2 regions of the Kribbella sp. NPDC000426 genome follow, and region 2 is predicted to be linked to the other one. Evidence: riboswitches for the same ligand, from Rfam matches in the RefSeq annotation. Region 2 holds a riboswitch; the other holds the start of a gene.

Region 1 (5,378 bases), on a different contig from region 2:
CCGGGACGACACGTCCGATCCTCTGATCCGTGCCGCGATGGCGCATCTGAACCTGGTGATGATCCATCCCTTCCGGGACGGGAACGGGCGGATGGCGAGAGCGCTTCAGACCCTCGTGCTGTCCAGGGGCGGGATCGGTGAGCCGGCGTTCTCCAGCATCGAGGAGTGGCTGGGAAGCAACACCGAGGACTATTACCGTGTCCTCGCCGCGACCGGCGCCGGCGGCTGGCATCCCGACCGGTCGGCTGCACTGTGGGTGAAGTTCAACCTCCGTGCGCATCACATCCAGGCCCAGACGGTCCGTCGACGCTATCGCGAAGCGGGCAAGCTATGGCAGCTGTTCGACGAGGTGATCGATGAGTTCGGCTTGCCGGAGCGGGTCGCGGACGAGCTCTTCGATGCCTCCCTGGGGTTCCGTATGCGCCGCTCCACCTATGTACGCCGGGCCGGGATCGAGGAGCGGACGGCATCGCGTGACCTAGCGAAGCTCACAGAACTCGAACTCTTGCAGGCTGTCGGAGAGACCAAAGGGCGGCATTACGTGATGGGCGGCCGCCTGACGCTGATCGTGCAAGCGGCGCTCTCGAACCGCGAGGCGCTGGCCGATCCGTACCCCTGGATGCGTCAACGTCTCGCTGCTCCGGCACCCACCGTCCCCTAGTTGTCGGTGGGGTGGGTAAGACTTGGTGGGTGAGTTCGGTGGTGCGGGTCTGGCGGGCGGGGCGGGTGGTTGATCCGCATTCTGTGATCGGAGGGCTTCGGAAGGGGCCGGGGGATCCGGCGTACGTGTTCGACGCGGGGCGGCGGACGGTGTGGCGGGCAACTCGGACGCCTGACGGGCCGGTGCAGCTGCGGTTGACGCCGTACGCCGGTGGTGTGGAGGCCGAGGCGTGGGGTGCGGGGGCGGAGTGGGCGCTCGACGGGGTGCCGGAGTTGCTGGGGGATCGGGACAGCTGGGACGGGTTCGAGCCGCTGCCTGAGCATCAGGCGTTGGTGGATGCGGCGCGGCGGTTTCCGCATGTGCGGGTGCCGCGGACGCGCGCGGTGTTCGAGGCCATGGCGGCCGCTGGGATCGAGCAGGTCGTGACCGGCAAGGAGGCGTTCCGGGCGTGGCGGTTGCTCCTGCGTGAGTACGGCGAGCCCGCGCCGGGCCCGGCCGCTCCGGACGGGCGGCAGATGATGGTGCCGCCCGCGCCCGAGGAGTGGCGGCAGATCCCGTCCTGGCAGTGGCTGCGGGCCGGTGTCGAGGGGCGGCGGTCGCGGGTCGTGCTGACGGCGGCGACGCGGGCGAAGGCGCTCGAGCGGACGCTGGAGTTGACGGACGGCGCGGAGATCGAGCGGCGGCTGCGGTCCCTCCCGGGGGTCGGGGTGTGGACGGCGGCCGAAGTACGGCAGCGGGCGCATGGGGACGCGGATGCGTTCTCGTTCGCGGACTACCACGTGTCGCGCAACGTGTCGTATGCCCTGATCGGCGAGGAGCTGGACGACGACGGCTGTGCCGAGCTGATCGAGCCGTACCGCGGCCACCGGTTCCGGGTGCAGCGGCTGCTGGAGCTGGCCGGCATCACCCATCCCCGCTTCGGCCCGCGCAAATCGCTGCCCACCCACACGCCGGGCGCGACGCATCGCCTGCGCTGAGCCGGAGCGCTTCCGCGGCTGAGATCGGCCGTCTCGGATGGTGGGATCACAAGACACAATATGGACCCGATTGGGTAATCTCGGGGGCAGCTCATCCAGAGGGACTGAGGGAAACGGCCCGTTGACGTCCCGGCAACCCTCCCCGCCGTACGCCCGTCCGGGCCGAAAGCGAGGGAACGGTGCCAAATCCGTCCCGCGCCGAGATCCGGCTCCCGGGGAAGATGAGAGGGGAACCTCACTCATGAGCCAGACCGCCACCCACACGATCCGTGAAGGTGCCTTCGGCAACGGTACGCATCTGAGCTGTCGCGCCTGCGGGGCGAAGTCTCCGCTCGGTCCGTTCTACGCCTGTATGGAGTGTTTCGGTCCGCTCGAGGTCGGATACGAGTACCCGACGATCACCCGCGAGCAGATCGAGGCCGGACCCAAGAACATCTGGCGGTACCAGCCGCTGCTGCCCGTCCCCGTCGACGTGGCCAGCTACCCGAACACCGAGCCCGGCTACACCCGGCTCATCGACGCCAAGAACCTGGCCCGCGAGCTCGGCCTGCGCAAGCTGTGGGTGAAGGACGACTCCGGCAACCCGACCCACTCCTTCAAGGACCGGGTCGTCGCCTCCGCGCTGAGCGCGACCCGCGAGCTGGGCATGAAGGTCTTCGCCTGCCCCTCCACCGGCAACCTGGCCAACGCCGTCGCCGCGGCCGCCGCCCGGGCCGGTATCCGCTCGGTCGTGTTCATTCCGCACGACCTCGAGCGCCCGAAGGTCATCACCACCGCGGTGTACGGCGGCACGCTGGTCGCAGTCGAGGGCAACTACGACGACGTGAACAAGCTCGCCTCCGAGATCGCCGGCGAGGAGGAGGGCTGGGCGTTCGTCAACGTCAACGTCCGCCCGTACTACTCCGAAGGCTCCAAGACGCTGGCCTTCGAGATCGCCGAGCAGCTCGGCTGGCGGCTGCCGCAGCAGATCGTGATCCCGGTCGCGTCCGGTTCGCAGCTGACCAAGATCGACAAGGGCTTCACCGAGCTCGGCAAGCTCGGCCTGGTCAACGCCACCGACTACAAGGTGTACGGCGCGCAGGCGACCGGCTGCTCCCCGGTGGCGCAGGCGTTCCGCGACGGCCACGACGTGGTCAAGCCGGTGAAGCCGGACACGATCGCGAAGTCGCTGGCGATCGGCAACCCGGCCGACGGCCCGTACGTGCTGGACGTGGCCCGCCGGACCAACGGCGCGATCGAGGACGTCAGCGACGAAGAGGTCGTCGAGGGCATCCAGCTGCTGGCCCGGACCGAGGGTGTCTTCGCCGAGACCGCCGGCGGCGTGACCGTCGCGACGCTGAAGAAGCTGATCGCGACCGGACAGCTCGACCCCGAGGCCGAGACCGTGATCATCAACTCCGGCGACGGGCTGAAGACGCTCGACGCCGTGGCCGACCGGGTCGGCCCCAAGGTGACCATCCCCGCGTCGTACGACGCCTTCGTGAAGGCAGGCCTGCAGTGAGTGTGAGCGTTCGGGTTCCGACCATTCTGCGTCCGTACACCCAGGGCGTGTCCGAGGTGTCGGCGGAAGGCTCGACGCTGACCGAGGTGCTCGACTCGCTGGACGCGTCGTACCCCGGGATCAAGGGCCGCGTGCTGGACGACTCGGGCGAGCTGCGCCGGTTCGTGAACGTGTACGTCGACGACGACGACGTCCGCTTCGCCGACGGCCTGCAGACCACGATCAAGGACGGCGGCCAGGTCTCGATCATCCCGGCGGTCGCGGGCGGCTGAGTTTCCGGACGGTGATCGTCCGGATCTGAAGCTACGGTCAGGTCCATGGCGATCAACTGGACCATTGGTGGAGACGCGGCCGACCCACAACGCCTCGCGCGCTTCTGGGCGGCCGCGCTCGACTACGTCGTAGAACCCGGCTTCGACTCTCCCGAAGGCGCCGGCATCGTCGACCCTGCCGATGCCCTGCCGGCCATCGGCTTCCTCCGCGTCCCCGAGGGCAAGACAGCCAAGAACCGGCTGCACATCGACATCCGAGTTGCGGGCCCGGGTTTGCGCGATGCCGCGTCCGCGGAGCGGATGCGCGCCAAGGCTTTGGCTCTGGTCGGTCTGGGCGCCACCCAGGTTCGGGAGGAGTTCTATGGCCCCGACGTCCTGGGCCATATCGTCATGCTGGACCTGGAAGGCAACGAGTTCTGCGTCGGTTGAGTCCTTACGCGATCCACTCGCCGTCGCTCAGGAACCGCCTGATGCTCTCTGCGGTGACGTCCTCGGTGACGGGCGCATAGAACGAGGGTTCGGTGGACAGGTCCGGCATGACGCTTGAGAGTGGGCCGTCGTACGGCTCTGCGTCAAAGGGGAGCTCAAGCGCCTGGATCTTGGGCAGGTATGCCCGGGCGGCTCGGTTGACTGCTGCAGGGGTGAATCCTGAGTACGAGTAGACAATCCCACGGTCGGCGCCAAGGTCCTGCAGCTTGCCAGCGAATTCGTCGATCGTCCCGACCGCAACTGGCCGTCGGTATCGCTTGCACTCGAACGCAACGGTGATCTCCGCGCCGGCGAGCGAGCCGGTTGCCCAGACATCGACTTGACGCAACGCACCGCTCAACAGCCCAGGCAGACGTTGATCATGGCGGACAATTGTTGTCGGATCGAGCTGGGCGATGAACTGATGTACTGATCGCTCGAACTCCTTCCACAGTGGTTCACGGGGCACAGCTGCATGCTAGGCGCCATGGCAGCTCGTGGTCCGGCCGTACCGCATGTCCGGTCTATGCCAATCTGCGAGGTTCAAATGCGCGCTGTCGTGGTCTCGGAGTACGGCGTCTTGCCGATCGTCCGCGACGTACCTGAGCCGTCGGTCGAGGCCGGCTCAGTAGTACTGAAGGTCGAGGCGACCGGGCTTTGCCGCAGCGACTGGCACGGGTGGATGGGGCACGACGCCGACATCGTGCTGCCGCACGTGCCCGGGCACGAGCTGGCAGGGACGATCGCGGAGGTCGGTGCCGGCGTGACCGGCTGGCAGGTGGGCGACCGGGTGACCACACCCTTCATCTGCGCGTGCGGTGTGTGCGAGCAGTGCCTGGAGGGCAACCAGCAGGTCTGCCCGAACCAGCTCCAGCCGGGCTTCAACTACTGGGGTTCGTTCGCGGAGTACGTCGCCGTGCCGTATGCGTCGGTGAACCTCGTCCGCCTCCCCGACGAGATGGACTTCGCGACCGCGGCCGGCCTCGGCTGCCGCTTCGCCACGTCGTTCCGCGCCGTCCACCAGGTCGGCAAGGTCGAGGCCGGCGAACGAGTCGCCGTCTTCGGCTGCGGCGGGGTCGGTCTGTCCGCGGTGATGATCGCCACCGCACTCGGCGCCTCGGTCATCGCGATCGACACCAACCCCGAGGCGCTCGCGCTCGCCCGCCAGTACGGCGCCGCGCGGACCCTCCAAGCCTCGGATCAGGTCGCGACCCAGATCCGGGACCTCGGCGGCGCGCACGTCACCATCGACGCGCTGGGATCCAGCGACATCGTCCAGCAAGCCCTGTCCTCCCTCCGCCCCCGCGGCCGCCACGTCCAGGTCGGCCTTCTTCCGTCCGGCGTCCAACTCGACGTGGGTCGCCTGATCGGCCAGGAACTGTCGTGGCTGGGCAGTCACGGCATGCCCGCGCACGCCTACCCGGAGCTGCTCGATTTGGTTGCTGCAGGCAACCTCAGGCCGGCAGAGCTGATCGCCCGCACGATCACGCTCGACGAGA
Region 2 (5,378 bases):
CCGCAACGACGGTACGCAGGCCCAGGACGTCATCTACGTCGCCGAGTCGCTCGACGAACTGCTGTCCGGCGGCCGGGTGCTGATCGACCCGAACACCCTGTCCGAGGACGGCACCGACTCGCTCGGCTCGTTCACGGTCAGCCCGGACGGCAAGTACTTCGCGTACGGCATCAACGAGAGCGGCAGCGACTGGACGACGTTCCGGCTGCTCGACATCGCGAGCGGCGAGCAGGTCGACGACGTGGTGTCGGAGGCCAAGTTCTCCGAGGCGGTCTGGTTGCCGGACAGCTCGGCGTACCTCTACCTGCACTACCCGACCAGTGGGCGCAGTGAGGGGACCGAGACCAAGTCGCTGTCCGGTGGGCGGCTGACGCTGCACAAGGTCGGCACACCGCAGTCCGAGGACGAGCTCGTGCTGAGCTTCCCCGGTGAGGACCAGATCTTCATCGGTCCAGAGGTGTCGGAGGACGACCGGTACCTCGTCGTGCACATCAGTGAGGGGACCGATCCTGCGACCCGGCTCTGGGTCTACCCGATCACCTCGGACGGCCTGGGCGAGCCGGTGAAGGTTGTGGACAAGTTCGCCGACGAGATCGCCTTCGTACGCATGTCCGGCGAACAGCTCGTACTGCGGACCGACCGCGACGCCTCGCGTGGCCGGGTGGTGCTCTCGTCGCTGGACGGTGAGTTCGCCGACCTCATCCCCGAGGGTGAGGCGACGCTGCAAGCGGTCCGCGGTACTGCGGATGGCCTGGCCACGCTGACACTGGTCGACGCCCAGCCCGTGCTGACGCTCTACGGGTTGGACGGGTCCGGCGCTCGGGTGGTCGACGTACCCGGTGGTGGCGTGGTCGACCTGCACGCCGGACCGGAGTACGACGAGCTGTTCATCGGTCTGTCGACGACCACCGACCCCACGCTGTCGTACGTCGTCTCATCGGGCTCAGGCGACGTGCGTGCGCTCCCGGAGCTGGTCCGCGGCTCCGGTGGATTCACGCCGCCGCAGGTCACCGTGACGCGCCGGATCGCTGCCGGTCGCGACGTGCCGTACTTCCTGATCACCCGGTCCGACCTCGATTTCTCCACTCCGCGTCCGACGCTGATGTGGGGGTACGGCGGGTTCCGCATCCCGATCCAGGCCGACTACCGGCCTGGCTGGCCGGCGTGGCTTGCAGCTGGGGGAGTGCTGGTCATTGCCAACCTGCGTGGAGGTGGCGAGTACGGGACCGAGTGGCACGACGCCGGCCGGTTGAAGAACAAGCAGAACGTGTTCGACGACTTCATCGCGGTCGCCGAGCACCTGCGCGACACCGGCGTCACCACTCCGGCGCAGCTGGCCGTCCACGGTCGCAGCAACGGCGGACTGCTCGTCGGAGCGGTCATGACCCAGCGGCCGGACCTCTTCGCGGTCGCACTGCCCGGTGTCGGGGTGCTCGACATGCTGCGCTTCCACAAGTTCACTGTGGGCGCGGCGTGGGCGTCCGACTTCGGTCTGCCCGACGATCCGGAGCAGTTCGAGGACCTGTTGGCGTACTCGCCGCTGCATCGCGTCAGCGAGGGCACGGCGTACCCGGCGACGCTCGTGGTCACAGGTGACCACGACGATCGGGTGGTTCCGTTGCACAGTCACAAGTTCATCGCGGCCCTGCAGCATGCCCAGGCCGGTCCGCAGCCCGTCTTGACTCGGGTGGAGGTCAACACCGGCCATGGCTTCGGCAAACCTGCCGCGATGATCGCGGCTGAGTGGGCGGACCTACTGGCGTTCGCTGCTCACCACGTAGGTCTCGAACCTCCTGAGCAGTAGGAGGAGGGCTGGACTACCAGATGCGCGGGGCCTGGAGGTCGCGGGGATCGTCGGACGGCTGACAGCCGTGCGCGGTCTCCGCGTACTCCGCCCGCGGACCACTGGTGGCCAGCGTGCGTACTGCGTTGACGAGGCGGTCGACGTGCTCACGCGTCGTCCCGAGACCGAGGCTGGCGCGGACCGCCGTACCGTGCTCGGGGGAGTCGGCGAGGAGGTGGCCGACCAGCGGGTGCGCGCAGAACTTGCCGTCGCGGACGCCGACGCCGTACTCCGCGCTGAGCGCTGCGGAGACGAGTGTCGAGGTCAGACCGGCGATCGTGAAGCAGACGGTGCCGACGCGGTCCGCGTCCTCACCGAAGATCGAGTACGTCGTGACGTTGTCGATCTGCGCGAGCCCGGTCCGCAGACGGGCCAGCAGGCTGCGCTCGTGTTGCTCGATGGCGTCGCGATGCTTGCTGATCGCCGCGCAGGCGCTCGCCAGCGCGATGGCGCCGATGACGTTGGGGGAGCCGCCCTCGTGCCGCGCCGGGCCGGTCGTCCACACCACGGTGTCCTCGGTGACGGCATGCGTCGCGCCGCCGCCGTACAGGTAGGGGTCCGCGGCGTCGAGCCAGTCGGAGCGGCCGATCAGCGCGCCGGCACCGTACGGCGCGTAGAGCTTGTGACCGGACAGCGCGACCCAGTCGACATCGAGGGTGGAGATGTCGACCGTACGGTGCGGCGCCAGCTGGGCCGCGTCGAGACAGACCCGCGCGCCGTGGGCCTTGGCCACCTTGGCGATGTCCGCGATCGGGAAGATCTCACCGGTGACGTTCGAGGCGCCGGTGATCACCACGAGCCGCGGGCCTTCGGGAGCCTCACGGAGCGCGTCGGCGACAGTCGATACGGCCTCGGTCTGGCTGGCCGGAGCCTTGAGGCGAACAGTCCGCTCGGCCGGCCAGGGGAGCAGCGCGGCGTGGTGCTCGGACTCGAACACGATCACGGTCGCGTCCGCCGGCACCGCACGCGCCAGCAGGTTCAGCGCGTCGGTGGTCTGCCGGGTGAAGATCACCTGGTCGTCCTCGCGCGCCCCGACGAAGGAGTGCACCTCCTGGCGGGCCCGCTCGTACCACTGGGTGGTGATGCGCGACGCGTATCCGTTGCCACGGTGCACCGACGCGTACGACGGCAGCGCCGCCTCCACGCTGGCCCGCACCGACTCCAGACACGGCGCGCTCGCACCATGGTCGAAGTTCGCGTAGTCCGTCACCCGGCCGTCGGCCAGCGGGACCAGCAGGTCCGATCCGACCGTGGCGGGGATGCTGCCGGTGCTTCGGTGCGCCACGGTGAGCCGGGGCGTCGTCGTACTGGCAGGCTCGAGGATGGACAAGATCGACATGCTGCTGCTCCCAGGAAGTCCGCACTTGCCGAGCGGGGTATCCGCACGGCCTGGTCTTCACCCGGGGCACCCCACCGCGGAGGAGGGTTGCCGGCCAGCTAGCCGGGGCTTGTCGCTGACACTCATGACCTGTCCAGTACGGTAACGAACGGGCTACGGCGACCGCCACTGGCTATCTCACGTGGTGAGATTGACGAACACATCGTGGACACGTGAGGATTCGCATGACCTGGAGAGCACCTGCCGTCGAGCGACCTGATGGTTCGCTGACCGCGCCCGAACGCGAGCTGCTGCAGGGATACCTGGACTTCTACCGCACCACGCTGCTGTTCAAGTGCGCCGGACTGACCGCCGAGCAGTTGGCCGAGCGGCCGTCGCCGCCGTCGAACCTGTCGCTGCTCGGTCTGATCCGGCACCTCACCAAGGTCGAGCGGATCTGGTTCCGCATCCACTTCGCCGAGACACCTGCCGAGCCGCTGTTCGCGCCCGAGCTCGGGAAGGACGCGGACTTCGAGCGGATCGACCCGGCCGACGCGCAGGCGGCGTACGAAGCGCTGATCGCGGAGTGGAAGCTCTCCGACGAGGCCGCGGCCGACCACTCGCTGGACGACTGCTTCACCTTCGGCGGGACGGAGTCGACGCTGCGGATGATCTACATCCATCTGATCGGTGAGTACGGCCGGCACTGCGGTCACGCCGACCTCTTGCGAGAGCAACTCGACGGCACTACGGGCGCCTAAGGTTCAGGAGGTGCCGTTCACTCTCGCGCATCCCGCAGCCGTTCTCCCGCTGATCAGACGCCCGTTCGTTGCCTCGGCCCTGGTCGCCGGTGCGGTTGCCCCCGACCTGCTGTACGTCGGCCCGATCTACCGGTTCGCCACGCGGTACATCAACGGCAACTTCACGCTGACGCTCACGCACGAGTTCACGTCAGCGTTCTGGCTGGACCTGGTGATCGCGCTGGTTCTCCTCGGGATCTATCACCTCGTACTGAAGCGCCCTCTGATCGCCCTGGCTCCCGCGCCGCTCGCCGCCCGCCTGCCTCCGTCTGTTTCCCCCAGCGCCCTCTGGGTGGTGGTCTCGGCTGTCATCGGTGCGCTCACCCATGTCGTCTGGGATTCCTTCACCCACGGAGACGGCTACTTCGTCCGCCACTTCCCGGGCGTCTTCCGCGCCGCGGTGACCCCGGCCTGGGACGTCAACCGGATCCTCCAGTACGTCAGCACCCTCGGCGGCTGCCTCGTCCTCGCGATCTGGCTCTACCGCTGGTACCGCCGTACGACGCCGTCGATCACTCCCGGTGACCTCGTCGCGCCCTGGGCTCGGTACGCAGTGGTCGTCGTCGGGCTCCTGCTGGCCGCCGCCGGCGCCATCGTCGAGATCGGCCGTGCCGAGGGCGATCTGAGCGGCGAAACCGCCGTTCGCCTCGGGCTCTCCGGTCTCGTATCCGGCGGGCTCGCCGCGGTCGCGACGTACGTCGTCGGCTGGCACCTGCTCCGCTTCCGCAGGCGCGTGGTCACGCTGTGACGCTACGGATGGGGCAGCGTGATCGGCGTGTGACACGTGGGACTCAAGGGGTTATCGGGGTAGCCTGATCAATATGGCGACCCGCACGTCTTCCCCGGCGCGGGCGCAGAAGTCGGCAGCCAAACGGCCGAGCACGGCTCGTTCGGCTGCTGGTGGACGCTCCCGTCCGTCCGGTGCCCAGAAGCGTGGGCAGAGCACGAAGCGCGGTGGATCATCCGCTGCGCGGACCAGCACGCCCAAAAACAGCGGACCGGGCCCGTTCGCGGCCGCCATGCTGGCGCTGTGCCGCGGGGTGGTGAAGATCTGGATCGGCATCGCCCATCTGCTCGGCAGCATGGTGCGGGGGATCGGTCACAGCGCCCGCGACCTGGAGCCGGAGCATCGCCGTGACGGCGCCGGCCTGTTCCTGATCGGCCTGGCGGTCGTGGTGGCCGCTGCGGTCTGGTGGGACCTGCCGGGCGCGGTCGGCAACGGCGTACGCACCGTGGTCGGTGGCAGCATCGGCATGCTCGGCTGGGCCCTGCCGTTGATGCTGCTGCTCATCGCCATCCGCACGCTGCGTCACCCGGACCACAACGGACCCGCAGGTCGCCAGGTGATCGGGTGGACCGCGGTCTGCCTCGGCGTGCTCGGCCTGATCCACATCGCCAACGGTCTGCCCCGGCCCAG

The links. Region 2 has a riboswitch for S-adenosylmethionine ahead of ABT313_RS35380 (aminotransferase class V-fold PLP-dependent enzyme). Riboswitches for the same ligand answer to the same signal wherever they lie in the genome.
Region 1: another riboswitch for S-adenosylmethionine. It lies ahead of thrC (threonine synthase); the one in region 2 lies ahead of ABT313_RS35380 (aminotransferase class V-fold PLP-dependent enzyme).

Annotation. Positions count from the first base shown of each region.
Region 1 covers NZ_JBEPDK010000001.1:1,299,422-1,304,799, reverse strand. Annotated here, with positions in the region: gene ABT313_RS06335 (Fic family protein) at 1-661, shown strand, start outside; gene ABT313_RS06330 (DNA-3-methyladenine glycosylase family protein) at 691-1,638, shown strand; SAM riboswitch class I at 1,727-1,866, shown strand; gene thrC (threonine synthase) at 1,880-3,139, shown strand; gene ABT313_RS06320 (ubiquitin-like small modifier protein 1) at 3,136-3,411, shown strand; gene ABT313_RS06315 (VOC family protein) at 3,457-3,840, shown strand; gene ABT313_RS06310 (restriction endonuclease) at 3,845-4,348, opposite strand; gene ABT313_RS06305 (zinc-dependent alcohol dehydrogenase family protein) at 4,427-5,378, shown strand, end outside.
Region 2 covers NZ_JBEPDK010000008.1:178,825-184,202, forward strand. Annotated here, with positions in the region: gene ABT313_RS35375 (prolyl oligopeptidase family serine peptidase) at 1-1,804, shown strand, start outside; gene ABT313_RS35380 (aminotransferase class V-fold PLP-dependent enzyme) at 1,818-3,182, opposite strand; SAM riboswitch class IV at 3,199-3,312, opposite strand; gene ABT313_RS35385 (DinB family protein) at 3,407-3,922, shown strand; gene ABT313_RS35390 (DUF4184 family protein) at 3,933-4,709, shown strand; gene ABT313_RS35395 (FtsK/SpoIIIE family DNA translocase) at 4,783-5,378, shown strand, end outside.